Regions from separate parts of the Reinekea marina genome, predicted to be linked through region 3. Evidence: predicted binding sites of a transcription regulator. Region 3 holds the regulator's gene; each other region holds the start of a gene.
What was found. The regulator LexA, encoded in region 3, represses DNA repair genes until DNA is damaged. The targets are predictions, from matches to a motif close to TACTGTNTANNTANACAGTA.

Region 1: the regulator LexA is predicted to act here: its motif matches at 2,062-2,081, upstream of uvrD (DNA helicase II).
Region 2: the regulator LexA is predicted to act here: its motif matches at 4,147-4,166, upstream of QWZ13_RS07595 (error-prone DNA polymerase).

The regions. Positions count from the first base shown of each region.
Region 1 is NZ_JAUFQI010000001.1:3,463,256-3,473,469, forward strand. Features, by position in the region: gene uvrD (DNA helicase II) at 1-2,052, opposite strand, end outside; gene QWZ13_RS19255 (putative bifunctional diguanylate cyclase/phosphodiesterase) at 2,205-4,958, shown strand; gene QWZ13_RS19260 (PA3496 family putative envelope integrity protein) at 5,204-5,398, shown strand; gene QWZ13_RS19265 (hypothetical protein) at 5,450-5,590, opposite strand; gene QWZ13_RS19270 (gamma carbonic anhydrase family protein) at 5,568-6,113, opposite strand; gene QWZ13_RS19275 (phosphoribosyltransferase) at 6,329-6,889, shown strand; gene malG (maltose ABC transporter permease MalG) at 6,954-8,213, opposite strand; gene malF (maltose ABC transporter permease MalF) at 8,230-9,798, opposite strand; gene malE (maltose/maltodextrin ABC transporter substrate-binding protein MalE) at 10,039-10,214, opposite strand, start outside.
Region 2 is NZ_JAUFQI010000001.1:1,442,494-1,452,707, forward strand. Features, by position in the region: gene QWZ13_RS07585 (DUF945 family protein) at 1-283, shown strand, start outside; gene QWZ13_RS07590 (PhnA domain-containing protein) at 426-992, shown strand; gene QWZ13_RS07595 (error-prone DNA polymerase) at 995-4,132, opposite strand; gene QWZ13_RS07600 (cation diffusion facilitator family transporter) at 4,236-5,141, opposite strand; gene QWZ13_RS07605 (MFS transporter) at 5,294-6,529, shown strand; gene QWZ13_RS07610 (Y-family DNA polymerase) at 6,526-7,908, opposite strand; gene imuA (translesion DNA synthesis-associated protein ImuA) at 7,920-8,546, opposite strand; gene QWZ13_RS07620 (hypothetical protein) at 8,586-8,744, shown strand; gene trhA (PAQR family membrane homeostasis protein TrhA) at 8,690-9,331, shown strand; gene QWZ13_RS07630 (CBS domain-containing protein) at 9,319-9,714, opposite strand; gene QWZ13_RS07635 (flagellar assembly protein A) at 9,739-10,214, opposite strand, start outside.
Region 3 is NZ_JAUFQI010000001.1:2,285,094-2,295,307, forward strand. Features, by position in the region: gene QWZ13_RS12325 (sulfite exporter TauE/SafE family protein) at 1-782, shown strand, start outside; gene QWZ13_RS12330 (hypothetical protein) at 787-1,224, opposite strand; gene QWZ13_RS12335 (3-deoxy-7-phosphoheptulonate synthase) at 1,323-2,387, shown strand; gene QWZ13_RS12340 (cation:proton antiporter domain-containing protein) at 2,474-3,631, shown strand; gene QWZ13_RS12345 (alpha/beta hydrolase) at 3,635-4,579, opposite strand; gene lexA (transcriptional repressor LexA) at 4,550-5,152, shown strand; gene dnaQ (DNA polymerase III subunit epsilon) at 5,210-5,929, opposite strand; gene rnhA (ribonuclease HI) at 5,926-6,369, opposite strand; gene QWZ13_RS12365 (class I SAM-dependent methyltransferase) at 6,366-7,163, opposite strand; gene QWZ13_RS12370 (LysM peptidoglycan-binding domain-containing protein) at 7,266-8,984, shown strand; gene sohB (protease SohB) at 8,987-10,051, opposite strand; gene QWZ13_RS12380 (SCP2 sterol-binding domain-containing protein) at 10,040-10,214, shown strand, end outside.

The DNA.
Region 1 (10,214 bases), 1.2 Mb from region 3:
GCCTTCGCCAAACATGGCGTGTTCGACGCGCTGCCCCATAGACAAACCTGCATCTTCTACAGCCATGTTTTGTTGCAAACCAAAATTAACTGGACGAGAGACTTGGGCGCGTAAGCGAACTTCATTTAAGTATTCATCGGGTATTTCACGTACAAAGCGTGACACACTATTAAATGTTTCATTACCGTACAACCGTCGGCTTTCTGCATAGGTCAGCGTTAACTCTTTTTTGGCACGCGTTATACCAACATAGGCGAGTCGACGCTCTTCTTGAATGCCGCCGACATCATCCATCGACATTTTATGAGGAAAAAGATTTTCTTCCATCCCGGCTAAAAATACGTGATCGAACTCGAGCCCTTTTGCACTGTGCAACGTCATTAGATTTACGCTGTCTTCAAATTCATCGGCTTGGCCGTCACCAGCATCCAACGACGCTTCCCCTAAAAATTGCGCCAGTAATTCACCTGTCGATTCAACATCGACTTCGGTTGAAAAGCTTTGTGCCGCGGTAATCAACTCGTTTAAGTTCTCTATACGAGTGCGCCCTTTTTCACCCTTTTCTTTCTCGTGGTATTCGATCATGCCTGAAGCGTCGTTTACAAACTTCACTATATCGCCCAGATCATCTTGTTCGATAACCTCAACTTCGATATCTGAAATGAGTTGCATAAAATTCTTGAGCGCATTGCCTGCGCGTGCGGCAAATACACCATTTTCTAGCGCTAGCTCTGCCGCTTGCCACAAAGAGCAGCCCTGATCGCGAGCAAATAATCGCAAAGTCTCAACCGTTTTATTACCAATGCCTCGAGGAGGAACATTGATGATTCGCTCCATAGATGCATCGTCTAATCGGTTAACCACTAAACGTAAATAAGCGACTGCATTGCGTATTTCCATTCGCTCGTAGAAGCGAACACCGCCATAAATTCGATACGGCACCTGAACCTGAATAAGCGCTTCTTCGAGTACGCGTGATTGAGCATTTGAACGGTAAAGTAAGGCTATTTCGCTCGGGTTTGTCGAGGATTCGATGAGTCGCTTCATTTCGTCTGCAATAAATCGTGCTTCATCTTGCTCGTTAAAACCCGCATATAAACGGATAGGCTGGCCATCGTCGCCTTCTGTCCAAAGTTTTTTACCTAATCGGCCGCTGTTGTTTTCTATTACCGCATTCGCGGCATTCAAAATATTGGCCGTCGAACGATAATTTTGCTCTAAACGCACAACTTCGGCATCACTTTGAACCGCCGAAAAATTTTGAATGTTTTCTACTTTCGCACCACGCCAACCGTAAATTGATTGGTCATCATCGCCTACGATCGTTAAGCTTAGCTTCTCTCCGACCAGAACACGTAACCAAGCGTATTGAATTTCGTTAATGTCTTGAAATTCGTCGACCAAGACATGCGTAAATCGGTCTTGGTAGTGGGTCAATAAATCAGGTTGATTCAGCCATAACTCGTGAGCACGCAACAACAATTCACCGAAATCGACCAAACCGCTTTGTTGGCAAAGCTCTTCGTAGCGGCTATATAAATCTTTTAATGTTTCTTGATACCAATCACCTTGGGTTTGAACATATTCCGCTCGGCGACCCTCATCTTTTTGCCCGTTAATAAACCATTGAACTTGCTTAGGCTGAACACGATCATCGGTAATATTGAGATCGGCCATGATTCGTTTAACTAATCTCAGCTGATCGTCAGAATCCATGACCGTAAAGTTTTGCGGTAGATTAGCTTGTTGCCAATGTGCTTTTAACAATCGATGCGCTAAACCATGAAATGTGCCAACCCATAAACCGTGAGAAGGCGTTTCCAATAACTCTTCAATTCGGCCTTTCATTTCTCGTGCAGCTTTATTTGTAAAGGTAACCGCTAAAACACTGTAGGGAGAGGCAAGCCCTGCTGCAACGAGCCAACCAATGCGATGCGTTAATACGCGTGTTTTACCAGAACCAGCGCCCGCTAATACGAGTAAATGCTGTGCATCGCTAGTTACCGCTGCTCTTTGTTCGGTATTAAGCAAATCTAGTTGCAGAGAATTCATGAAAAAGCCTACTGTATATAAAAACAGGCTAAGTTTATCAGAATGAAATAAAAAAGGCTTGGCCATTGAAAATTTTCAATGAAATCAAAGAAAAGCGCGTCATATCCCAAAAACTTGCTTAAAAGTATCTATAATTAATTCACAGACTATAAATGAAGATACAGATGTACTCAGAATTTGAGACTTTAAGGCACCGACGCCTACAATATTTACTGAAAAATGCACCCTATTATTGGCTCACTAGCCTTGGTTTAAGCATCCTCTGTGCAATATATGAGCTCAATTTCAAAGAAACTCTGCACCTGGGTTCTATCGCTGTATTAGTGTGTGTATCTATTGCGGGTTATTTATCAACAGTTTTCAGCCAAGTACAGGCTCGCAAAGACCCTTTGTGGAGCCCGGTGTTATGGTTTTTGGCTATTTTATTGTGCAACAGCATGGTTTGGGGGCTTTTTGCACGCCACGAGCCCTTTTTTAACTCGCTTGCCCTTGTATTAGCAGCGGTTGCCAGTATGGCCTTCTACTCGCATGGCCGCCTAAGTGCTGCAGCCATCATTCCAGCAACGTTAATTCCAATTCCTTTTTTGTATTTTTCAAACCTTGAGTTTTTATGGCAACTTCATTTGCCCGCGATCATTTTAATATACATTGCCAGTAAGCAGCGCCACTCAATGGGTTTGGCGAACGTCCGGAGCGATTTTGAAGCATCGCGCTTGAATCATATGATGACGACAACGCAAACCGATCTGCAAAAAACCATTCAGCAAAAAACCCACGAATTACAGGAAGCAAATGCACGACTCAGTACTGAAGTCGATCTGCGTAAAGACGTAAACCAAGCGCTTATTAATAGCGAAGAGCAACTTAGTCTAGCTATTGCAACTGCAGGCATTGGGTTTTGGGATTGGGATATTCCCGCACGCAAAGTTTACCACTCAGACACCGAGCGCTTTTTTGGGTTTCAGCAATTGCCAGGACAAGAACCTTTGGATTTGTTCGATATCGTGCTTGAAGACGATATCCTTGTGATCAGAAAAGCCATGCTTGACCACCTACGTGGAAGGACAGATTACTATACCGCGCGGTATCGCGTTAAAACGATACGCAACCAAGATATCAAGTGGATCGAAGACACCGGGAAAATCAGCGAACGGGATGATTTAGGACGCGGCGTTCGTTTACTGGGAACGCGCCGAGATATCACCTTAGATATGCAACAGCAAGAAGAGCTGAGTTTGGCGGCCAGTTTATTTAATACCAATCCAGACGGTGTATTTATTTTAGATGCACAACAAAACTTCAGAACCTGTAACCGTGCATTTTGTGACATTTTACAACGACAAAAAGGTGAGTTACTTGGTGAGCCTTTATTCAAAGTATTGAGGACAGAGCAGCACGCACGGATAGAATTAGGTGTAGCCAACAATGGACGATGGAATGGCGACATTGTCGCCGCCAGAGGAAAAGATGAGCGTATACCTATTTCCTTAACTCTGACCGCCGTCACTCGAGATGATAAATCTGTATCGCATTACTTAGGCATTTTTAGAGACTTATCCGACGTGAGCTCGGCCACGGCCAACACAGAAACGCTCGGTCATACCGATAAACTCACTGGCTTGTATAATCGTGGTTATTTTCATCAGGTTTTGAATCAATTCCATGAACACCGCCCATTGCAAGAAAATCATTACGCCGTGTGTGTTTTAAACTTGGACCGATTCAAAACCATCAATGAAAGCTTAGGCATCGAAGTTGGGGACCAACTGTTAAGTGATTTGGCGGCTCGCTTAAACAACTTGCAAGAGCCGGTAAGGCAGGTGTCTCGCTTAAGCAGTGATGAATTTGCTTTAATTATCGAGTATGAAAACGACCAAAATCACCTGCATGAAATTTTAACCGCTATCCAAGCCGATGTGACTCGTCCATTCTTAGTGGACGACCATGAGCTCATAGTTACGGCCAGTATTGGGGTTTGTATCGTTTCAGAAAATAACCTGAGCCAATTAATGAATCACGCAATTGCGGCTATGAATCAGGCGCGTTATAAAGGCGGCAATAATTTTCAGTTCTATCATCAAAAACTCGCGACTTCGCCTTTAGAGCGGTTACAACTTGAAAAATCGCTGCGCAAAGCCATCGTAAACCATGAATTCTCTGTCGAATTCCAACCTAAATTGAACCTCTCCAGTGGCATTATCGATTCTGTCGAAGCGCTGGTTCGCTGGCGGCACCCACACAAGGGCTTACTCGATCCACAAGATTTCATCCCATTAGCAGAAGAAACAGGATTAATATCGGCCATTGGCGAGCAAGTGCTGAATAAAGCCTGCATGGAGGCCTCTACTTGGCGTGACCGAGGGTTTGGTGATATATCCGTTTCGGTTAACTTATCTAGCCACCAGATAAGACGTGATGATCTCTACGAAGTGATACAAAATGCACTCAAAACCTCGCAGCTACCGGCTGAGTACCTTGAGCTAGAGCTGACCGAAAGCATGTTGATGGAAGACATCAATCATGCTCAGGACTTTTTGAATCAATTAAGATCTCTCGGTGTGCGCTTGGCGCTAGACGATTTTGGCACGGGTTATTCCTCTTTAAGTTACTTAAAGCGATTGCCAATAGATACCCTGAAAATAGACCAATCGTTTGTGGCAGAGATACGCCCGGGAGAAAAAAGCCCGATCGTTGAGGCCATTATGGCTATGGCCGACAGTTTGAATTTAAGCGTTGTCGCAGAAGGCGTTGAAACTCGCCAACAACTGGAATATTTAGAATCGCTGGCTTGCGATTACGCACAAGGATTTATCATTAGCCGAGCGTTACCTGCATCTGAAATTCTCACCTTAATCAGGCATTCAAACTTACAAATGCTGAATCAAAGCCCCGAATCAGTGCATTAGAAATGCGCTGATTGACCTCTCAAGACATAAAAACGCGACTTTAGCATTGTTGGCGCGACACTTGCTTACTTAATAGCGACCAAGTGACCTAGCCAATTTGGAAAGCGTCTTCATTGCTACGATGAAGTTCACAGAAATGTCATCCGAAATGGCTAAAATTACTCTCGAACTGAGCGATGATACGTACTCTTGGTTGAACGACTTATAACAATAATACGGCAGTAGCCTCTAAAGGAGCCATGTAAATGTCTACAAACCTTTTTGAACTCGAATTGGCCAATATTGAAGACTCTATCCTCCACAAGCCAGCCGATGCTAGCCAAAACAAGCGACAAGAAAACCATCGTCGTCTTGCGGCTCGTCGAGCTATTGAAGACTATATGGAGCAGCAAAGAATGCGCTCTGAGTATCACGACCTTGAGTTAGACGTTTTTAACTAACAGGGTAAACAATAAAGGCCGCATTAGCGGCCTTTATTGCTTTTGAAGCTGTTACTTAACTCTACGCGAGATGTTACCGATGGTTACCTGATCGCAGCACTCACCTTTTTCTTGATGGGGAGAACGGCCAGTCTGCTCAAAAAACTTACAAAAATTAACACCCTGCCAGTTATACGACTGATAAACCTTCATCAATGTACTGGTCTTTCAATTTACAATAGTTTTTGGCTGAGTATTTAAAAAAACTCAATTCTTTGTCGGTCAACTTTCGAGCTTGTTTCGCGGGTGAGCCAATGTACATATAACCCGATTCTAAGCGTTTTCCAGGTGGTACTAAAGCACCCGCCGCAATGATGACCTTATCTTCTACCACAGCACCATCTAATACCGTTGCTCCAATACCAATCAACACTTCACTTCCAATCGTACAGCCATGCAAACAAGCTTGATGCCCAATTGTGACATCTGAGCCAATAGTTAAGGGGTATCCTAGTTCATTGTAATCACTGGCGTGAGTAATATGCAGCACGGCACCGTCTTGTACAGAGGTTCGAGCACCGACGGATATTCGATGCATATCGCCTCGTATAATTGCGCCAGGCCACACAGAGACATCATCTTCTAAGGTAACATCACCCAGCACAAAACTGAGTTCTGCAATCATTACTCGTTGCCCGAGCCTAGGCTGCTGATCTCCTAACGTATGAATTGCCATGCGACTGTACCCTCCTGAAGTTTTTGGTTTTATCGCAAAAACTTACCACAGACACAGGTTAAAACACATGATTCTTTCGGTAAGCGCTCCTGAGCTTGCTTAAATGCTGAGATTATTGAGCGAACCGTTGCAATTTAAACTAAAATTAACCCATTCTCGTCAAGGTCGTTTATAATTCTGGCCAACAGGTTAACTTTCCTTTTAAGGTTCTCAACATGACAGACAAGGTTTTTATCAGCTCGCAAGAGCTCTTGCAGGACTCCTTTCGCTTGGCACATAAGGTATTAGAAGATGGCTTTCGTCCAGATTTTATTATTGGTATTTGGCGTGGGGGCGCTCCGATTGGTATCGCAGTACAAGAGTACTTTGATTTTAAAGGCATAGAAACCGATCATATTGCGGTTCGAACATCGTCTTATTACGGTATAGGAAAGCAATCTAAAGAAATTAAAGTACATGGTTTACACTACTTAATTGATCACGCCAATGCTGACGATTCGCTACTTATTGTTGACGATGTTTTTGATTCAGGTCGCAGTGTAGACGCCCTGATCAAACAAATTCGCCAGCAGTCTCGGTTAAACACACCGAAAGATATTCGCGTTGCCTGCCCGTGGTATAAACCTAAAAACTCACAAGTGGACATTGTTCCTGACTACTACGTTCAGCAAAGTGAAGAGTGGTTGGTTTTCCCACATGAATTATCTGGCCTTACGCCAGAAGAATTAGTCGAAGGCAAAAAAGAACTCAGTGCGATTAAAGATATACTTCTTTAAAAATGCCGATATAAAAAAGGCTCCTAAACGTAAGTTTAGGAGCCTTTTTTTGTGCTGTTAGAAATTAACCTTTCACACCACCAGAGGTTAAACCACCTACAAGGAAGCGCTGAGCAATTAAGAATACAATTGTAATTGGAACGCCGGCTAAAACGGCGGCCGCAGCGAAGTCGCCCCACAATAAATTTTGATCTTGAATGTATTGCTGTGATCCTACTGCGAGCGTCATCTTATTAATGTCACTGATTAACAAAGCCGCCAAAGGGTACTCATTCACAATACCAATAAAAGCCAAAATAAACACGACGGCCAATATAGGTACACTTAATGGCAATAAGATTTTATAAAATGTTTGCCACGGTGTTGCGCCATCGATTGAAGCAGACTCCTCCATCGCGGGATCAATGGTATCGAAATAGCCAATGATCAAGAAAATATTCAAAGCCATCCCGCCCATATAACCAAAGATGAGCGCCGAGTGCGTATTAAGTGCCAACAGATCAATAAATGCACCCAACTTATCAAAGATTAGGTACAACGCGACCAAGAATAAGGTATTCGGAAACATTTGAATAACCAGTAAACTTTTAAGCATCTGATCTTTACCCGTAAAGCCTAAACGCCCAAAAGCGTATGCTCCCGTGGTAGAGAACAATAAAATTAGGAAGCCGGTAATACTGGCTACTTTTACTGTATTCATTAACCAAGACAACACAGGGAATTTAGGAACCGCTACATAAGCATCCCCGTATTGTAAGGTCGTTCGCGTTGCACCTTCTGGTAAACTCGGTACATCTAACTGCCCATTGATCGAGCCCTCGGGCGTTGTGAAATGAACATCACTTGAGTATTGATCACGGTTTTCTTCTAGATCTAATACAATTTTCTGATAATCGTAAAAGCCTCGCTTGTCTGCCCCTTCAATGATGATTTTGTCGCCTACTTGATTCAAGAAGGAAATCGCCAAGTAACTGGTAATAGGAAAGTCTTCTTCACTGAATTCCGTGTCTGCTTGCAACGACCAGCGACCATCAGCGTAAAAAGTAAGATCCCCTAAGCCGTTATTTAACTCAACAACCTCGACACCGTCTAAATCTTTCTTAAGCGGGTTCATACCGGTGTAATTGTTCTCCAGCGCTAACGCCCAGTGCTCCATTGTAGGGCTAGACGGTATAAGCAAATTAACTGGATCTACTAAGGTTTGGCCACTGCGAAATGAAATCGAAATAACATAGAGCAATGGATAGATAACAAAAAACAAGAATGCTAAGAGTAAAATGTGTACGCCAACAACTCGGGCGAAAAACGATTTTGATTTAACCATGTGAATTCTCCGAGAATTATTTTTGCACGCCAATTTTTACTTTCAATGCTTTGAGATAAAACACAGCCATGATGCCAATCATCACAAAGATAAAAGTCGATATGGTTGCACCCAGTGCATAATCTTGCGTATCACCCAAAAAGGCCAATCGGTAAGCATAGTTCACCAGTAAATCGGTTCCACCAGCGGGAGGATTAGAGGCCAACATCAGTGGAGCGCCTCGGGTTAAGAGCTGAATTAATACAAAGTTGTTAAAGTTAAATGCAAAGGAGGCAATCAACAACGGCAACAAAGGTTTAATGATTAACGGCAAAGTAATCTTAAAAAAGTTTACGATGGGGTTCGCTCCCTCTAAGCTCGATGCTTCGTATAGATCTTTCGGGATTGATTGCAACATGCCTAAGCATAAAATAAACATATAGGGGTAACCTAAATAAACATTCACCAGCAAGATTTTGGTTTTCGACATGGTGATGTCAGTATCCCAAGCCACCTGAAATTGAAACAGCGCATCTAAGGCGTGGTTAATCTGCCCAAAGTTCTGATTGAACAGTGCTTTAAAAACGAGCATTAGAATAAAGGCTGGCACCGAGTAAGGTAAAATCAATAGCAGCTGATAAATACTGCGGCCTTTGATTGGGTCCCATTGCACGAAACTCGCTAAGACAATTCCCAGCATAAATGTTGCGGCCACGGAGAATATAGAAAAGAAAATGGTCCAGGTAAAAATTGATAAAAATGGTTTTAACATATCTTTATCAGTGACGACTCTTATGTAGTTATCCAAACCAACGTTAACTTGGAAACCGGGAGAGACATAATCGCCATTGGGTAGCTCGAAGAAGCCAGTTTCAAAATTTGCGGAAACCTGCTCCCCTGTATCTTGATTGACCAACACATCGTCTTTTTCAGCGATCCACAATGGGTGTATTTCTGCATATTCCCGTAATTTAGATTTCGCGAGCTCTGTACCATTAGGCAGCACCAGCTTGATATCGGCGAGTGGTTGTCGGTAAGTAATCACAGACTTTCTTGGGGCTTCTTCCAGCGCTGGCTCTTCGTTGATTGGCACCATGGGTAGTTTAATGGCTTCAGAATTGTCTAATCCAATCGGATCTTGCGTGATGAACATTTGATCATCGTTCGCCACCAGCGCTAGGTGAAACTGATCACCTTGGTGATAAATTTTTAAACCATAAGATTCACTGCCTTCGGCAATATACGTTTGGCTTAAGAAATAATTCTTAGCTTGCTCATATTCGAGTAAGTGCAGGTTTGACTTATTCGTAAAGGTCAGCCCTAAGGTGTATAAAATCGGCATGATGATAAAAAAGGAAACGCCAACAAGTGACGGGAATATATAGCGCCAGACATAAGCTCTATCTGACGTAAATACGAATGCAAAAGCACACGTAAACACCAGCATAATGCCTGCGTATAGCATTTCACCTTGGGCATACATTAAAAAGGTAATGTATAAAAAAAACACCGACAACGTGCAGACTAAGCCGTACTGAATTACCGTTTTCCATCGCTCCTGGGCCGTCATTTCTGGCGCCATCGGGATGGCGTTTGCATTCGCCATGTTCCATCCTTTAATTTACTTGTAATTGATAGGGCTAAGATTAAAGTTTAATCGTTGATTTGTAAGGGTTGAATTTAACACAGTTGGGCAAAACCCAGCTTAATCCATTTCGTTGGTGGACTGCCCCTTAAGCTCTTCACTTAGATTATAGTTAAGCTCAAAAAAAAGGGCTTACAGCCGCAGCTATAAACCCTTTTTTAACCCCCGAATAGAGTTACGGGGGTCTAGCTAACGGATCACTTATTCAGTGATACGAGCCGCTGCATCATTCAATGCCGCTTCAGCTGTTTGCGCACCTTGAGTAATAGAGGTTAACGCAGCTTCCATGTTGCTCCAGAACGCATCCATTTCTGGTACGTTTGGCATTGGCTCACTGGTTGTCCAAACTTTAAAGGCTTCAGCAATACGCTTATCTT
Region 2 (10,214 bases), 840 kb from region 3:
TGGTAAAACCGCAAAAATGAGTTTTATGGCTTCGCTGCCTCAAAATGAAATTGCTGATCTAGGTAATCCATTTTCGTTAATGGGGCTTATCCCGACTGTAGTCGCTCAAGCCGATTTACTCATACATAAAGACATAGCCAACATGCCGGAAGTATCCGAGCAGGTATTTTCTTTAATGATGATGGGCGCATTGATGGAAGAGGGCGAAAATTATGTTATGTCGGCAAGCTTTGAAAATGGTGCCGCAAAACTGAACGGCCAGCCTATGCCATTGCCGTTCTAGAATTCTATTTTATAAGTATCAGGAGTGCTGTTCTCGCAGCGCTCCTTTTTTTTGTGTTGTTTTTGTCCTTCCGTGTTTTGGTTCAGTTTTTACGGGTTTTTTTCGCTATAATAGGCGCTAAATTTAGTTTTCGAGTATTGTGATGTCTGTAGAGCAGTTATTAATTGAGCGTAGTGGTAATACTTGTGAATTGTGTAAAGCTTCAGACGCTTTAAAAGCATTCGAAGTCGATGGCAGCTCCAACATAGGCGCTGATAGTCATGTGTTTTTATGCGCGGTTTGTCATTTACAAGCTTCAGGTAACGAAGCGTTAGACCCGCATCATTTTACTTGTTTGAACGATGCCATGTGGGCACCTATTCCAGCAGTGCAAGTGCTGTCCTGGCGTTTACTGACGCAATTGTCGAGTGAGTCTTACGCTACCAATGCGCTCGATATGTTGTACTTAGAAGACGATGTACTGGCTTGGGCAAAAGCCGGATTACCCGATGACGATGCCGAACCCACCCTCGATGCGAATGGAGCTGTATTAGCTGGTGGGGATACCGTAACGTTGATAAAAGATTTAGATGTGAAAGGGGCGGGTTTTACGGCTAAGCGAGGCACTATGGTGCGTGGTATTTCTTTGACCGACAATCCTAAGCACCTTGAGGGTAGAGTAAACGGTACTCGCGTTGTTCTTGTCGCTGCTTTTTGTAAGAAAGCTTAACGTTAATGGTAGTTTCTTGATTGCATAGTCATGTCACCCAAGACATGACTATAGCCCTTTATGTCTTGTGCAATTATATGCACTACGTCACTGTCGGGTGATTTTTCTAATAGCCCTTTGATGATTACTAACTTTTCAGTGTTTAGTGTTTTCAAATACTTTTGCGCTACGGCCAACCACACAATAATATTCATATTGCCAGTATGGTCTTCGAGCGTAACAAAGGTAACGCCGGTGGCTGTTTTAGGCATCTGTCGGTTAGTTATGAGGCCACTGACGACAATAGGCTGTGTGATTTTGTCGGTTCGGTTTTTATCACGTTTACGTTGCTGCTCTAAGGCTAAAGTTAGCAGTTGATCCGCGGTGGGCGTAGGAGGTAGCAGCTGTTTTTCTCGCAACAGTTTAAGTACATGCTTGCGCAAAGATAAGCCTGTCGCATTATGGTCTTCGACAATGTTTTCAAAATCATCGGGTGCTTCTAATTCGGTATCGTCTTCGTTAAAAGCATCTAACAATAAGTCTTGTTGCATTGATAACGCCGCCGTTTTCCAACGAGCTTGAAAGCGATGACCCGCTATGTCGGCTAAAGCATCCGCACTGGCAAGTGCATCTAAGTCACCTGCATTTAAACCGGGAACTTGCTCAAGTTGGCTGACACTTTGGAAGCCCTGTTCCGGGCGGTATAATAATAAGTTGAGCCCTGCTTGTTCGGATAACCCTTTTACTCGGCGTAACCCTAAACGTAGTGAATAACCATGAGCACTACTTTCTATATGGCTATCCCATTCACTGTGATTAATATTTATCGGCAATATGTTCACTTGATGTCGTTTAGCATCCTGAACCAGCTGTGACGCCGAATAAAACCCCATTGGTAAACTGTTCAGCAGCGCGCAGCAAAATGCGGCCGGATAGTGGTACTTTAACCAGCAAGAAATATAAGCGATTAAAGCAAAGCCCGCAGCGTGAGATTCCGGGAACCCGTATTCACCAAAGCCTTCTATTTGCCGGTTAATTCGCTCTACGTAGGCTTCTGGGTAACCATTGTTGAGCATTTTCTCGGTGAGCTTACCGCGTAAGGCGCTGATGTGGCCGCTCTTTTTCCAACTGGCCATCGACTTACGTAAATCGTTGGCTTCATCGGCGCTAAAATCGGCCGCAATCATGGCCAGCTTAATGATTTGCTCTTGGAAAATAGGGATGCCCAAAGTGCGCTCTAAAACCGGTTTGAGTTCTGGTTTGGGGTATTCAACCGGCTCTATGCCCATTCGGCGCTTTAGAAAGGGGTGCACCATATCGCCATGAATAGGGCCGGGGCGAACAATGGCTACTTGAATCACTAAATCGTAATAGCAGGCGGGTTTTAAGCGCGGCAGCATATTCATTTGTGCGCGAGATTCTATTTGAAACACACCGACGGTATCGGCTTTTTGAATCATATTGAAAACATCAGGGTCATCACGGGAAATGTCTTGTATGCGTACCGGTTGTTTATAAACGTTGCGTATAATGTCGAACGTTTTCCGAATGGCGCTAAGCATGCCAAGCGCAAGAATATCAACCTTCATTAAGTTCAACGCTTCTAAATCATCTTTATCCCATTGAATAACCGTACGGTCTTTCATGGAGGCATTCTCTATTGGCACTAAATCGCTAACAAATCCTTCGGTTAAAATAAAACCGCCGACATGTTGTGATAGATGGCGTGGAAAGCCGGTAATTTCAGATAATAAATATTTGAACGTTTCGAGTTGAAACGAAGATAACCCCAAACCATCATTGACGATTTGGTCGATCCAATTAGAGCCACGATAGCGCCAGCCATAGTTGGCAATTTTTTGGTCGAGCTGCTCTATGTTCATGCCCAATGCTTTAGCGACATCACGCATAGCACTTTTTCGCCGATAGGTAATGACGGTTGCGGCAAGCGCAGCACGTTTACGGCCATATTTTTGGTACAAGTATTGGATAACTTCTTCACGCCGTTCGTGCTCAAAATCGACATCAATATCGGGCGGGTCGTTACGGCTTTCTGAAATAAAGCGTTCAAATAATAGCGAGGCTTCTTGTGGGTTTACCTCGGTTATACCTAAGCAGTAGCAAACGATTGAATTCGCCGCGCTGCCACGACCTTGGCACAAAATACCTTGGCTTTTGGCAAAGCGGACGATGTCATAAACGGTTAAAAAATAGTGTTCGTATTTTTTTTGTTTTATTAATGCCAGCTCTTTTTCAATGGTTGTCAGTATCTCTTCGCTGGCATTGTTACCAAAACGTTTTTTGACCCCTTGCTTCACTAGCAGCGCCAAGTAAGCTTCGGCACTGTATTGCCCAGGTAGAGTGTCTTTTGGGTAGTTATAACAAATGGAATCGAGTTCAAAACTACATGCATTGGCAATAATTAATGATTCATTGAGCCAGGCTTCGGGGTAAATACGGTTGAGCTTTTTTTTCGATCGCAAATGATTCTCGGCATTCGGCTTGAGTAAGTACCGCACGTGCTCAATGGCTTTATTCTCTTTGATAGCGGTTAAACAATCGTGCAATAGTTTGCGAGTGGGAATGTGCATGATTGGATGACTGCTTGCGACAATAGGCAGCCGATGTAGGGCCGCCTCCATTTTGATTCGCGCCATGTAGGTGTCGGCCCCGTTATCAAGGTTGTTTTCGGCCAATAACCATAAGCGGCTGTCGAAATGAGCTTTAAGGTGCATTAAAGTTGAGTTATCAGAGTTTCGGCGTGGCAGCGCATACAGACACAAGCAGTCCGACAACTGCTTAGCTGATAAGTCTTTCAGGTACAGTTGGTACTCACCTTTTTCACTGCGTCTTCGCGCCCGAGTAATAAGTTGGCACAGTTGTCGATAGCCAAGGGCGTTTTTCGCCAATAGCACTAGGTTATGGCCATCGATATAAAACTCAGAGCCAACGATGAGCTTAATGTTTAAACCTTCTTGCCTGCGTTGCCGCCAAGCTCTAACAACACCCGCAACAGAGCACTCATCGGTTATAGCCAGTGCGGTGTAACCTAGCTCAGCGGCACGCTGTATTTGCTCCTCTGGGTGCGAAGCGGCTCGTAAGAAGCTAAAGTTGGTTAAACAATGCAGTTCAGCAAAGTCTGGTGGTGGTTTCGTGGTCATGGCAGTGAACAATATACTGTATTTATATACAGTATATTGTTCTGGTGCATGAATACCAGCCGAATGACCAGTGGAGTTGTTTTTAATTGTTACTCGCTGCTATTTAGGTGCTATCACGGCAGCCTTGTTCTGCAAATTCGAGCTCAATGGTGGTGTGTTCGAAGTCATAATCTGAAATACATTGCTGAATTGAGTCTTTTAACCTTTGCTGCCGTTCGGTACCAATACTGGCATTAATGACGACATGCGCAGAGAGCACATTGCGTGCACCATCTAAGGACCAAATATGAAGGTGGTGCACATCCTCAATATTGGGCAGAGCTTTTAATGCTTCTTTAAGAGCTCGATAGTCATCGGCACTGGGTGTGGCTTGTAGGAAAACCCGGATCGTTTTGTAGAGCGTTTTCGTGACATTCAGTAAAATAAACAGCGTGAAGCCAATCGATAAAATCGGATCAAGAATAGGCCAGTCGAAAAAGTAGAGAATAATCGCAACCACCAATACGGCGACCCAACCCAGAACATCTTCAAGCAGGTGTAAATTGAGCATACGGTCCGCTAGCGTTTTGCCACCACTGAGTTTGTAAGCGGCAAAGCCATTGACCAGTGTGCCTAAAATTGCCAAGCCGATCATGCCTTCTACTACAGGCATTTCTGGGTTGAGCAGTCTGGGGATACTTTCAGTGAGTATCCATATAGACCCAACAATAAGAATAATGCCATTGATGATTGAGCCGAGTAAGGTAAAGCGCCTATAACCAAAAGAGTACACCTCATTTTGAGGCTTTTTGCTGACTTTATTTAATATCCAGGTTAACCCAATTGCGAGGCTGTCACCTAAGTCATGAATGGCGTCAGCCATAATAGCGGTACTGTTGGTGAGGTAGCCGCCGATAAATTCAATCAGGGTAAAACCAAAGTTTAAAAAAAATGCCCAAGCAATAGCCGACCCAGAATCGGGCACAGGATGATGGTGATCGTGGTGATGGCCGTTAGGGTGATCATGCATTTTAACACCTAGTATTTTTAAGATTTAAGGAAGTCTGAAGCTTTGAGCTACAAGAAGGTCAAGGTTTTTTCATGCAAATTTGAGCTTATCAATAGAGATTTTACAGTGCTACTATAGTCAGCTTTCTATTGTCCTCCCAATAAGGCACTCCTTTGGCGACCGAACAAAAAAAATCAATTCGTAACTTGTTGCAAGATAAAAATATTCGTTATGTCTTTGTGGCTTATTTTGTCACGTTTATGGGCACAGCCATGGCGCCGATTGCCATGGCATTTGGCGTTCTGGAACTCACCGGCTCTACAAAAGATTCGGCCATTGTGATCGCCGCGCCCGTTATCGCTAGTATTGCGGTGTTGTTGCTTGGTGGAGTGATAGCCGATAGATCCTCTCGACAAAAAGTGATCATCAGTGCCGACAGCGCCGCGCTACTTATTCAGTTAGCAATGGCTTATTTGTTTTTGTCCGAACAAGCCACAGTGCCATTATTAACGGGATTAATGTTGCTAAACGGCATTGCCATTGCTTTTAATGCGCCTGCCGCTTCCGGTTTTATTATTCAACTAGTGGATAAAGAAGATCTTCAATCGATCAATGCCCTGTTGGGTACCGCTCGTAATTTAGCGCTTATTCTCGGTGCCGCTTTGGGTGGAGTCTTAGTTTCTGTCGTGGGTGCGGGTTGGACGATCTTTTTAGATGCATTGTCGTTTGGTGTCTCGGCGCTGTTGGTATATTTGGTTAAACCGAAGCAACAAATTAAGAGCGAATCAGAGTCTATTTTGCTCGATCTCAAGTTAGGGTGGGGCGAATTTATCGCGCATAAGTGGGTATGGGTCATTGTGGTACAGTTTGCGTTTGTGGTTGCTGCCAATGAAGCCATCATTGGTTTAATCGGACCTGCGGTAGCACTTGATCAATTAAAGGGCGCTGAAGACTGGGGGTTGGTTGTCAGTGCGATTGGTGTCGGCACCTTAATAGGAGGGTTAATTGGATTTCGATTAAATGTGCGTTATCCCATGCGATTTGCAACATTTTGTGTGCTTGTTCCTGGCTTGCTGCCGATTGCGTTGGCGTTCCCTTTACCGCTTTACGGCCTAATGTTGATTGCGGTGCTTGAGGGCATTGGCTGGCAGTTGTTTGGTGTGTTATGGATGACCACGTTGCAAACCAAAATCAAACCGCATTTGCTCTCTAGGGTGTGTGCTTATGATTATATTGGATCCGTATGTTTAGCACCTATCGGTATTATTCTTGCGGGTATTTTTTATGAATCGATGGGGTTTCGTTGGGTGTTACTTGCCGCGGCGTTAGTCATTATTTTGCCAACTGTTTTTGCGCTCTTTGTGAAAGAGGTTTGGTTTATGCAGCTAGATGAACCTGTCATTGACTAAGCAAATACGCCTTGCAAGAACCATTGGCCGTCATCACGCCGATAAATCCAATGAGTTTGATGATTCAACGTTGCAACATAGTAATCTCGACGGGTGGGAGCGGCATCCCACCAACCGCCTTCAATGCGTTCAGGACCACTGATAATATGGTAGCGGTCGATGCGTATGGGTTTGGCTTGAGGCAGCAAAAAAGTGGGCCACTGTTTAGGGAATAAGCTGTGCTGCTGTTGGCGCGAGTCTATGACGTAAGTGGACACCTCTGGTCTAGGGTCGGCTTCAACCGCCAGAGTATGTACATTCTCTGTACCCAGTCGAGCGATCAAAATAGACTGCATCAAATCAGCATCGGCTTGCCCCGGGCGGTTGCCCAGCAAATCTTTTGGTGCATCTTTAAAAGGTAAAAAATCTTTAGCGCGTAACGACACGGATACTACTGGGGCGACCAGTTGGGTGTGATCGAGTTGTGTTTGTAAGAGCAGTAACCAATCGGCTTGTAAGTAACTGCCGCGTACCGAAGGTACAGCCAATACACTGGCACGGCCATCGCGATGCGTCAGCTTAATCAGTATTTTTTCACACAACAACTGGCGGTTTCGTAAGTAGGTTTCCAGTTGTTCTAAGCACCGCCGCAGAGGAAAAAGTAAGCCTTTTGCCTGTTCGGCTTCATAGGTTAAATGTATGGTCTGTAGAAAGCTCGCCGGTAATTGAAATTGAGTCGAAGGTTGATTACTTCGCTCTAACTGGTACAGGTGCTCTACTAAATCTAATCCAAATCGATACCCCAGTTCCTTACGTGGCATTTGCTTAAGCTTGCCGTACTCTCTAATGCCCATCGCCAATAGTTTTTGCACGGTTTTGTGGGGGAGCCCGAGCTGTTCTACCGAGAGTTGATGTAAAGCCTGGACAAAGGTTTCGGTGTTTTCTGTGTAACAGGCGATGCCCGCTTGTGCTAACAGCTGAGCCGCTTTTGGGGTATGACCCATGCTCATTTGAAAACGAAAGTGACTTTGTTGCAATCTTTGTTGCAGATGTTGCCAGTAAGCTTCGATGCCATTAAAAATAGAGAGCATAGAACCGACTTCAAGCAGCAGGCCGTCGGGCGGTACTAAGGTAATTTGTGCTGCGTGGCGATAACAAAGCAGTGCCAGCTTGTTTAGCGCATCGGCTTCAATGGCGGCATCATAATTGGCCATCGCACAATCGGTCAGTAGGCAGAATGCGGTCTTCTTATTCATGCCTACCTGTACACCTTGTTCCCGAGCCATGTCATTACATTGCACAATCGTTTGCAGTGCTGGCGCCAATAACAGTTGAGGCAGAGCGCGTGGGTCGGCTAAGAACTGAGCCTCTAACGCCAGTTGCGGGAAGTGAATATGCAACCACAGCACTTTTAATGTACACCAAGGTGCAAGGGGAGGTTAATGGCGAGGTTGGCAAGTGGCCAACCGGCACGGCGTTTGACAATATCGATCGAGGAGGCGGAGTTAAGTTTAATGCGCAAGGCCGCCACACTGGGTTGGCTTAAACACTTTTCAGGTCTCAATAGAAACACAGGTGTTGCCGATTGCTCGGCCGCTAACTGGATACGGCGCATTAAGGCTTTATCGAGTTTCTCCACCCAAACAACGGCTGCTTGGCATCCTCCACTTTGTAAGCTCTTTTCGACACAGTGGCATAAATCGGCGGCACGAGAAGCATTAGCTAACAGCAAACGCTGAGTATTCAGCTGCCAATGTTGTAATGCAGGCCCGCAGGGTAAATAGGGCGCGTTTAACCAGAGCTGCCAACGGGTATCTGCATGGCTAAGCTGGGCCAAAGCGGGTAATAATAAACGCAGCTCACCCATGCCTTGCTTTGGGTATAGTACTTCGGTGACTGCAGACACAGGCCAGCCTTGCCCAGGCAGCTCATTATTGAGCTCTGCATAGCCTGTATTTAGGCCTTGAACGACTGTTTTACTACGGTTGCGATGCGTCCAAATATGGCCCTGTTCAGCCAATAGCGAGATTAGATTCATAGTACAAACGGCAATTTACTGTATGGATATACAGTATAGTTGATTCGTTTGTTTTTGCTAGCGAGAAACTCTCATTGGTTAAAAAACTTGCAATTTAATTTAATAAATATACAGTTGTATATTATTTGCAGTGAGAATCAAGAATGTCAACTCAACTTCCCGTTTACAGTACTCGCGAAGAGCAGGCCAACACCATAACGCATGCCATTGGCTTGTTATGCGCTATTTGCGCGTCTGTTTGGATGATGCTTCAAGCATTGTCTGTACGAGAAGTTATGTATGTAGCCAGTGCCACCATATACGGCGCAACCCTTATTTTTATGTTTTTATCGTCAACGCTTTACCATGCGGCTCAACAGCCTAGTAGAAGGGCGTTATTTAGACAGCTAGACCACCTAGCGATTTTGTACCTCATAGCAGGTAGCTATACTCCATATACTTTAATCACCTTATCCGGTGCATGGGGTTGGACTATTTTTGGAATTGTCTGGGGGCTAACGCTGGTTGGAACCGTGTTGCAATTTACCTCGGCGCGGCACATCAAAGGCCTAATGGTAGGGTTATATTTGTTAATGGGCTGGACCGTTATCATTGCCATAAAACCGCTCATGGCAAATTTAGCCACAGGAGGCTTGGTGCTGTTAGTGGCTGGTGGCGTAGCCTACACCTTAGGCGTTGTTTTTTACGTTAACAAACGTATTCCATACAACCATGCTATATGGCATTTATTTGTATTGGCCGGAGCTATGGGTCATTACTTAAGCGTCGCGCTTTACGTGTTATAAATGTAGTAATGCAGAATATCTTTCCAAGAAAGAATGCCTTCGATCATGTACTCCGCATCGACCACGGGCAAGCAACTGATATTGTTTTCGAGCAGTAAAATAGAGGCGGTTTGAATCGGGGTTTCTGAATCGACGGTGATGACTTTTTTCGTCATCACGTCGGCCGCGGTAACCACTTGCGGTATTCTGAGCTTATTTTTACGCAGCTGATTGGTAATGTTACCCATAATATCCCGATCAGAAATTACACCGATCAGTAGTCCATTATCTTCAACCAATAAATGATGAAACGCCTCACGCTCAAAAATCTGCTGCATCGACATAAAGGTGCTGTCGGCACCAACGGTAATTACATCCCGGGTCATTATCTGGCTAACGTGCATAAATAAGGCATCCTAAAAAAATAGTTAAAGGGTTATGGTAATGCTTTGGCCTTTACGAGCAAAAGTGCAAGCTTTTAGCTCTTTATCAGTGACCAATGGTGCATGGTTTATTGAGACATAACAATTTGGGTAGCAGCGCTGAGTCGCTTGAACGAAAGGGGGCTGTTCGCTGTAACGGGCCTGTTCAGCATTCGCTAAACGTTGCTTAATATCGGTGAGCATAAAATTAAGATCGGCCAACGCTTCAGTAATTTTCAAAGATTTTTTATGTGCAGAAGAGTTAAGCAACGCTACCTGATCGGGCGGCAACGCATCGAGCAGTTGATGTAAACGAAGCAACTGCTCTGTTCGTTTTTCTTGTAAGAACAGTAATTTTTTAACATTCTGTTGCGGGTCGCTTTGCACAATGTGAAGGGTCGTCTTTTGATACGCAGGGCTACCGATCTCTTTGGCAATTATGCAATGGCCTGCCTGTATGTTACCACCGGCTAATTGACCAT
Region 3 (10,214 bases):
GGATGGTTATGGAAATACTTTTGTTTATAGCAGCAGGCGCAGCAGTCGGGCTCATTGTGGGCATGACAGGCGTTGGCGGTGGTGCACTGATGACACCTATATTGTTGCTTTTTGGTTTTCCACCACAAATTGCCATTGGCACAGACCTTTGGTATGCCGCTATTACTAAGTCTTCCAGCCTTTATAGCCATCATAAGATGAACAATATTCGTTGGCAAATTGCGTTAACAATGGCGGCTGGTAGCTTGCCCGCTGCTGTCTTAACCGGCCTAGTATTAACCTATTGGTTTGATGACAATGGCTCTTATACCCACATTTTAACAACCGCGTTAGGGTTTATGCTGATCTTAACAGCCTCAGCCATCTTATTTAAAAACAAGCTCATGAAAACATCACGAGACGATACAGAAGGCAACCAAACAAGTAGGCAAGCTGTAAAATTGTGGGCGATAGGAGCCATTCTCGGTGTTTTGGTCACTCTCAGTTCGGTTGGTGCGGGGGCTATCGGGACCGCGGTACTGTTAATTTTGTACCCAAAGTTTTTGCCTAGCCAAATTGTCGGTACCGATATTGCTCATGCCATACCCCTGACATTTGTTGCCGGACTAGTACATTTGCAATTAGGCAACGTTGATTTCTTCTTATTGGGCGCCCTTTTAATGGGGTCGATACCTGCCATTCAGATTGGTTCGAAGTTAACCCAAAAAGTACCTTCGGCCATTTTACAGCCAGTTCTTGCTTGGCTGCTTTTAGGCTTAGGATTAAAGTACGCCATTTTTTAAGCGCTTACTTTTTAAAAAAACCAAAGCCCTTACCACCTTTGATTCGAGTTTCGAGCATTTGGCGGTTCACAGCAGATACATCGCATCGAATGTAAAGATCTAAATCTTCTTGATCTTTAACTCGTAAATTCACAAAAACCGTATGAACCTTTAACTCAGAATTATAACGTGATGATCGTTTATCAAAATTAGTTTGCATTAAATCTCGGCCATAGGAATCTATTGCCTCTTGTTTGCATACTTGAATTGCAACTTGTTGACTCACTTCAGCACGACCTTGAGGCAACTCACCTCGGCCATTTAATACATCCCAGACTGAAGGCCTGTATTCACCTTGATTTGCGACCATTTCATCTACCGCTAAAACCATGGCAAAGGTAAAACCTAAGGCAAGTATTATTGGGATAACGATCGTTTTAAACTTACTTTTTTTAACGGCCATTCAAACTCCGTAAACATTTATATACAGGTTGTAATTATAACTTTACCACTTTATGATAGAGCCTACATACTACACAAACACACAAGCGCAAAATTATTATGAACCCAATTGATAACCTCAATGTTGATAGTCAAACTATCCTTATTACACCGAGTGATCTTAAAAAAGAACTGCCTATTTCAGATTCTGCCTATAACACCATAGCAGAAGGCCGAAGCGCTGTTAGAAATATTTTAGATCGTAAAGACGACCGTTTAATGGTTGTAGTAGGCCCGTGTTCAATTCACGATACCGAAGCAGCACTCGACTACGCACGTCGCCTAAAAAAGCTCAGCGATGAAGTTAAAGATGACCTCCTTATCATAATGCGCGTTTATTTTGAAAAACCACGTACCACAACTGGCTGGAAAGGGTTAATCAACGATCCGCATTTGAACGACTCCTTCAAAATTGAAGAAGGATTACATATAGGTCGTAAATTGCTACTCGATATTGCTGAGATTGGTTTACCAACAGCGACTGAAGCACTGGACCCAATTTCACCTCAATACATGCAAGATTTAATCAGCTGGTCGGCTATTGGCGCACGTACCACAGAAAGCCAGACACACCGTGAAATGGCCAGCGGCTTATCGAGCGCTGTTGGCTTCAAAAATGGTACTGACGGGGGCTTAGAAGTTGCGATTAACGCGCTTAACAGCGTGTCTTCTGGTCACAATTTCTTAGGTATCAATGGTGACGGTCAAGTGGCCATCATTAAAACGAAAGGAAATGCATATGGCCATGTTGTATTGCGAGGTGGTAATGGCAAGCCAAATTATGATTCTGTTTCAGTCGCGCTTTGCGAAGAAGAGCTCATTAAAGGCAAGCTAACTCCCAATATTATGGTTGATTGCTCTCATGCAAACTCCAACAAAGATCACAATCTCCAACCGCTAGTCGCTGAAAATGTGGCCAACCAAATTCTAGAAGGCAATAAGTCTATTATCGGCATTATGATTGAAAGTAATATTGAAGCTGGCAATCAAAAAATAAAAGAGTCACTCTCGGATATGACCTATGGCGTATCAGTAACCGACGCTTGTATTGACTGGAAAACCACCGATACCTTGCTTAAAAACATCAGCAACAAGATCTCAACGGCATTGAGATCAAGAAATTAAGCATTATTATAAAAGGGCACTGGTACATCACCTACCAGTGCCCTACTCTTAACTTGTATCCTCTACTGTATTTAAACGATTAAACTATGGTTTTTTCTTTCTTCCTTATTTTTACGGGTGCGGCAATTTTTGCCACATTCGCTCTCTACACAAAACAACCGCTGCTTATTGCGTACATCGCATTAGGCGTAATTGTCGGGCCATTTGGGTTTTCCGTCGTAGAAAACACCCAGCTTTTAACCGATATGGCCGAGATTGGCATTATATTTTTGCTGTTCTTACTTGGGCTTGATATGCAGCTTTCTAATTTAATATCGACGCTAAAGAAAAGTGTCGTTGTTGGTATTGTTAGTTGCGTGGCGTTTGTTTTAATTGGCTTTACGGTAACCAATATAATGGGGTTTCCTACCAGTGAAGCGATCATTATCGGATTGTGTTTAATGTTTTCGAGTACGATCATTGGTATTAAACTTTTACCTACTACCGTACTGCACCATAAACACTCTGGTGAGCTTATGGTGGGCATTTTGCTCATTCAAGATTTCGTTGCAATTTTGGTGTTACTGGCAATAGAAAGCCTTGGCAGCGGCACGACCGATGTGTATTCCATGATAAAACCACTTATCATGCTACCTATTTTAGCGGCCATTACTTTTACTGCGGTTAAATTTGTTATTTTACCTTTGTTCAGTAAATTCGATCGCTTCCAGGAATATATATTCTTACTCACCATTGGTTGGTGCCTGGGCATTGGCGAGCTAGCTCACGGGTTACTTGGGTTATCATACGAGATAGGCGCTTTCATCGCGGGTATTAGCTTAGCAAGCAGCCCCATATCGCAATTTATTGCTCTCAATTTAAAACCATTAAGGGATTTTTTCTTAATACTTTTCTTCTTCACCTTAGGCGCACAATTAAACATTGCAGTACTTGCAGATGTTTGGGTTCCAGTATTAGTGCTAACCGCTACTGTGCTAGTCGGCAAGCCAATCATATTCCGGTTTTTACTGCACCGGTTAAGTGAATCAAACCATTTAGCATGGGATATTGGCTTTAGGTTAGGTCAGATAAGTGAGTTTTCGCTACTGGTGACCTTTATTGCCCAGGGCGCAGCGTTAATGTCTGAGAAGTCAGCGGTATTAGTTCAATCTACAGCCATTGCAACCTTTGCTATTTCCAGCTATATCATTGTATTTAATTTTCATAACCCTATAGCCGTCTCAGATAAATTACGACGCGATTAACCGCTAAGATTGCTTAATAACTAGTTCTAGCAATGTGGGGGTTACATCCTTCTCTAGAATGCGCTGCACTCGGGCTTGCTGCTTGAGGTGGCGCTTAGCCAACGCCACCCCTTTTTTATTTGTAGCAACCCAAACGATGGTATTGGCAACACCCTTCATCGCTTGCAACGCTTCTTTACCTTCTTTGAACGTGAACGATGACAATAACCCATGGCGCTTGAGTTCGTGTCGGAAAAAAGACTGATGTTCAAACTCAGTACCCGCACCTTTTATCCAAGATTTACCGACAAGTTTTAATCGCTTTAACAATTTAATGCCAGGGATCCAGTAGCGCTTTTTACTTTTGACTGGTTTAGCGTTGACGCAATAATAGTGCGCAATAGGTAACGTATAGTTAATGGAATGCAAAGCCATTTGAGCGCCGTATCCTATACTGATCATCTGGATCGGGGCATTGCGTTTTTCATTTATAAACTGAACTACGGCGGGTAAATCGTACTGCGCCATATTTAATAAATAGTTTTGCGAATCATCTTTATTTTTCTTCGATGCACCATGTGCGCGCCAATCCATCAGCCATACAGAAAAACCTGCTTCTAACAATTGGTTCGCTAATGAACTGTACGGCGGTTCATCAAATTGCCAGTGCGTTTGAAAAACATCATGAATCAATAGCACCTGGTTAGATTTAGCGTTAATTTTCGGTTGCAAATGTATAAGCGATATTTCAACGGTTTTATCGGAACTGTTGTTAGGCTTAACTGAATAAGTATCTTCAAAATAAGTATCGCGAACTTCAGCGCGAATAATTTCAACCGGGAAAAAACGACTGCTGCTTTTCAATGAAATAAACCCTTTACACAATGGCTTAGCTGTATATAATCCCAGATACTGTACATAAAAACAGGCTGGAAATCCATGGATAAATTGACCGCTCGACAACAACAAGTTTTAGACGTCATCAAAGATCATATTGATGAAACGGGCTACCCACCTACCCGTGCGGAAATAGCAAAAACACTTGGGTTCAAATCACCCAATGCCGCAGAAGAACATATTAAAGCATTAGCCCGCAAAGGCCATATAGAAATTGTACAAGGGGCCAGTCGTGGAATTCGCTTACCCGAATCCGAAACCGGCTTACCTATTATAGGCCGCGTTGCAGCAGGCTCCCCTATATTGGCGACTGAACAAATCGCAGAATATATGGATTTACCAAAGTCTTTGTTTCAACCAAGTGCCGATTTCCTACTGCAAGTTCAGGGCTTAAGTATGAAAGATATCGGTATTTTAGAAGACGACTTAATTGCCGTTCATAAAACCAATATGGCTAAAAATGGCGATATCGTTGTTGCTCGTGTAGGTGAAGACGTAACGGTAAAACGCTACGAGAAAAAAGGCAGTGTTGTCACGCTACACCCTGAAAATGAAGACTTTTCACCTATTGTTGTTAATTTAGGTCAAGAAGATTTCGAAATTGAAGGTCTATACGTGGGTGTAATTCGACGCTCCATTCATTAGCCTATAAATTGGGCGTTTGTCATAATCTCCATTAACAAACGCCCTAATTTTAAAATCTTACTTAGGCCATTGAATAGGTTGGCCTGTTTTTTTCGCCAGCATGTCTAAAAACGCTTGATGAGCTTCAAGCTCTTCTGCAGATGGGGCGACTTCAATAAGCGCCCCTTGAACTTCACCTAAATTTACCAATGCTGATTCGTCGGTCTCTTCATCCTCATCTTCTTCATCACCAAGCAGTAAATCTGTTTGACCACCCGTGAGCATCAAATAAACATCAGCTAGAATCTCGGAATCGAGTAATGCTCCGTGAAAGGTTCGATGAGAATTATCAATGCCATAACGTTTACATAATGCATCGAGCGATGCTTTAGAACCTGGGTGTTTTTCTCGAGCTACTTTAAGCGTATCCAGAACCGTGCACGCCGATTCAAGCGGCTTAAAAGGTTGATTCCGTTCTTTGGCTAAAATCTCATACTCTGCATTTAAAAAACCCATATCGAAAGCCGCGTTATGGATTACGAGTTCTGCGCCTTCAAGCCACTGCCAAAGCTCATCAGCTACCTCTCGAAACTTTGGGCAGCCTTTTACGCGCTCATTATCAATATTATGAATGCGCACCACTTCTTCAGGGATGTCTCGCTCTGGGTCGATAATATGATGAAAAGTTTTTCCCGTAATCTTGCGGTCAATAACTTCAACACACCCAACCTCTAGAATACGGTCACCTTTCTTAGGGTTTAAACCGGTTGTTTCGGTATCGAGCACTACTTGTCTCATTGTTTTTCCAACTCATCCATTGCTTGGTTTGCTAATTGATCGGCCAATTCATTCATCGGATCGCCCGCATGCCCTTTAACCCAATGCCAACTTACATCATGTTGCGTCATGAGATCATCTAACCTTATCCATAAGTCTTGATTTTTAACGGGCTTACGGCTGGCTGTTTTCCAGCCATTTTTCTTCCAGTTGGTGATCCAACTGGTAATTCCTTGCTTCACATATTGTGAATCGGTGTATAACTTGACTTCCATTCTACGCTTCAGTGCATTCAGCCCTTCGATAGCAGCCAATAATTCCATTCGATTATTAGTAGTATCAGGCTCACTTCCATACAGCTTTTTTTGCTGATCACCCCACAATAGCACAGCGCCCCAGCCACCAGGCCCTGGATTACCTCGGCAGCCTCCATCGGTGTAGATCGTTACTGAATTCTTCAAACTTTTGTCCTTGCTGTTGTTTGGCCGCCCAATGAGGCATCGAGAAAGCCTTTTTTAATTGTAGAGTGAGATGGCGGCAACTTGCCATACACTTGCTTATAGCCCACTAACAGATAAACCGAACCGGCAAATGGAAAAATACTGCGAAATAGCTTTGAGAGTCGTTCACTTTGGGTAAGTTTTTTAGGTTTCAAAATAGGAGGCATAAAAATATGACGCTCGTGGCGTTCTAATTCAAAATTGAGCAGATGCATCCAATCTTCAACTCGACCGCTTCTTATAAATCGAGAACTCCAAACCCCAGCCGACTTTCTACGGCCTTTTATCAAGGCCATAAGCCCCCACAAACTAAAGGGATTAAAACCTATTACTATGAGTAAACCACCTGGTTTTAGTGCAATTGCCCCTTCCCTTACGGCTTGATACGGGTCATCGCAAACGTCTAATGTATGATGCATTAACACCATATCAACGCTTTCTGGTTCAAAGGGTAGGCTTTCAGGCTCAGCCTGAACAGAGGGGCAAAGCGCGCGGTGCTCAAGTTGAGACACAATAATACCGGATCCAAATAAACGTTTTTCAAACAATGCATCATGATGACCCGAGTCTAATTGCACCATTACCGAGGCAAAACGACCCGACACAGCCCGAGATACCAACGATTTTTCAGCATTTATTAAAATCTCGCCCAGGCCTGTGGTATACCAATGAGACAGCGCTAACTCCTGCTCTGCGGCACTTTCAGGACCTTTTCGATAAACTTGTTTAAATCGCCGCTTTAATCGTTTAACCAACTAAGCCTCTCTTTACTTTTCAACACCTTGCGCCTGAGCCGAATCAAAAATAGAATTATCCCTCATCTCATTCACAGTCACAAATAACAGAATCGATCCTTAATGAATTTTACTCAAAATATAACCCTGTTTATATCGGCTCTGGCACTTGTAAGTTGCCAGATGATACCGACACAAACGTCGATGACTAGTGAAGACACCCTAGTTTCAGAAAACGACCTTACGATCAATCAAGATTCAGGGACCGAATCTGCTATTCAAGCCTTAGAAAGAGACCTCATTACCGATATCATCAACTACCACTATGCCGCTAAAACAAAAGACCAGCTAACAGATTACGAATTAGCTTGGGAACAGCCTCTCGACTTATCTCGCCCAGATCCATATGCAAAATACCCTGACGACTTGTATCAGGTTTTACGTCGAGGCTTCGTATTTGACCTCACGGTTGAAGACCCACGCATCACCGCACAATTAATGTATTACGCCAAACACCAAAGCTATATTAACCGAGTTAGCGATCGCGCATCACGATACATGTATCACATCGTTCAAGAGATCGAAAAGCGAGATATGCCGATGGACTTGGCTCTATTGCCAATCGTGGAATCTGCTTTTGACCCATTTGCGTACTCACACGGCAGCGCAGCAGGAATGTGGCAGTTTATTCCGTCTACAGGCAAAATGTATGGTTTAAAGCAAAACTGGTGGTATGACGGCCGTAGGGATGTAGTTGAATCTACCCGCGCAGCACTTGACTACTTAGACGATTTGCAAAGGATGTTCGATGGCGACTGGCTTTTAGCATTGGCTTCCTATAATTCTGGACCTGGTACGGTATTTAAAGCGCAACGTAAAAATCGCGCCGCTGGTAAACCAACCGATTTTTGGCATTTAGATTTACCGCGTGAAACGGAAGCCTATGTTCCGAAAATGTTTGCATTGGCTAAACTATTTCACAGCCCCGATGTATATGGTGTAGAACTTCCCATTGTGCCAAATGAGCCGTTTTTTGCTGAAGTAACGCCAGGCGGCCAAATCGATCTTGCTCAGGCTGCGACCTTAGCCGATATGGAACTCAGTGAAATTTATTTACTTAATCCAGGCTACAATCGATGGGCTACAGACCCTGACGGCCCGGACCGTTTATTAGTTTTCGCTGACAACAAAGAAATTTTTGAAGAAAATATTAAAAACCTACCGGCCGACAGCCGATTAACCTGGCAACGACACACAATTAAACCCGGAGATTCTCTCCTTTCAATCGCCAAAAACTATGAAGTAACGGTAGACGTAATCCGCGACGTTAATAAGATTCGTGGTAATTTAATCCGCGCAGGCGATACTTTATTAATCCCCGTAGCCAGTAAAGGTGATAATTATTATTCTCTCAGCGCTGATAACCGCTTAAAGGTTAAGCAAAATGCTCTTTCGGGCAGCAGTAAGCAACGCACGGATTATATTGTACGAAGCGGCGATACCTTTTGGGATATATCTCAAAAGTTTGACGTGAGCGTTCAAAGCATAGCTCGTTGGAACAATATGGCTCCCAAAGACATTCTTCGACCTGGGCAAAAGCTGGCCATCTGGACGGCACCAAGCGCCAACACAACTACAAATAATGCGATCGCTAGCATGCAAGACCGCGAAGTGGTTCGTAAGGTGGGGTATGTTGTTAGAAGTGGCGATTCATTATCTCGAATCGCCAGTAAGTTTAACGTTCGAATCAAAGACATCGAAAAATGGAATACGATCACCGGTAAATACCTTCAACCCGGCGATCGCTTAACTTTATACGTAGATGTTACTCAGATTCAATAAACTTAAGGCAACCAACGCTTTTTAAGCAGCGCCTCTGCACTTTCAAAGAATGCGCTGCTGGCACCCTTAAGACGTTGCTCCAAAGACTTCTGTGGCTCCCAAGTAACGCGATAGACGTCTTTTGAGGCTGCTAAAGACTGTAAGTACTCATCGCTGGTTTTGATCTCATCTACCAAATTCAACTCTATAGCATCTTCGGCCAACCAAAAATCACCTTCCGATACGGCATCGATATCTAGCTGCTCACGTTGCGAGGATACCAATGTTTTAAACCGTTGATGAATAGCGTTTAAATCTTCTAAATGCTTTTGACGGCCTTCTTCTGTGTTTTTGCCCATTAGAGTTAATGGCGCTTTATGTTTACCGGCCGTTAAAACGTCTACGTCTACATCAAATCGCTTTAAAAAACGATGAACGTTAGGTACTTGGCTTAACACGCCTATAGAACCGACAATGGCAAACGGTGCTGCATAAATTTTATCGCCAACACAAGCCATCATGTATCCACCGCTTGCCGCAACTTTATCGATGCAAATGGTCAATTTTAAACCGGCTTCTTTTAATCGAATCAGTTGAGATGCCGCCAAACCATACCCAGAAACTGCTCCTCCTGGGCTTTCTAGACTGACAACAACTTCTTGCCCTGGTTCAGCAATCGATAAAATAGCGGTCACTTCTCTTCTCAAAGACTCGACTTGTGAAGCCTGTATGTCACCTTTAAATAAGATACTGAAAGCCTTTTCTTTGTCTTCTGGAGCTTTAGCCTGTTGCTTCTTTTTGGCTTTTTCGTCTTTTTCCAGCGCTTTGAGTGCCTTTTTAGACAGCATATTCTGCTGCATATGACTCTTTAGGCTTTCCCACTGCTTATTTAAGAATACAGTAGATAATTTACCTTTGGCAGCACCGCCGGATTCAGATTTAGAGGCTTTTATTAAAACGCCCACTATAATTATAAATGCCACCAAGAACGTGACTGTTTTTAGTAGGTAAAGGAAATAATCGGACCACAAAATAGCATTCTCCATCAATTTAAAACTATTGTTTAAAACATTTGTTTGATTTTTCATTCCATCAACACATACAATGCAGGCAGGCCACTGATGCTGTCAACCGACAAAAGTATGTTTAGGAGCGTAAATATGAGTGCAATCGCTGAAGCGTTTGGAAAAATAGAATCTAAATTCAATGCCTCTGCTGCTGCAGGGTTAGATGTTGTATTTCAATTCAATG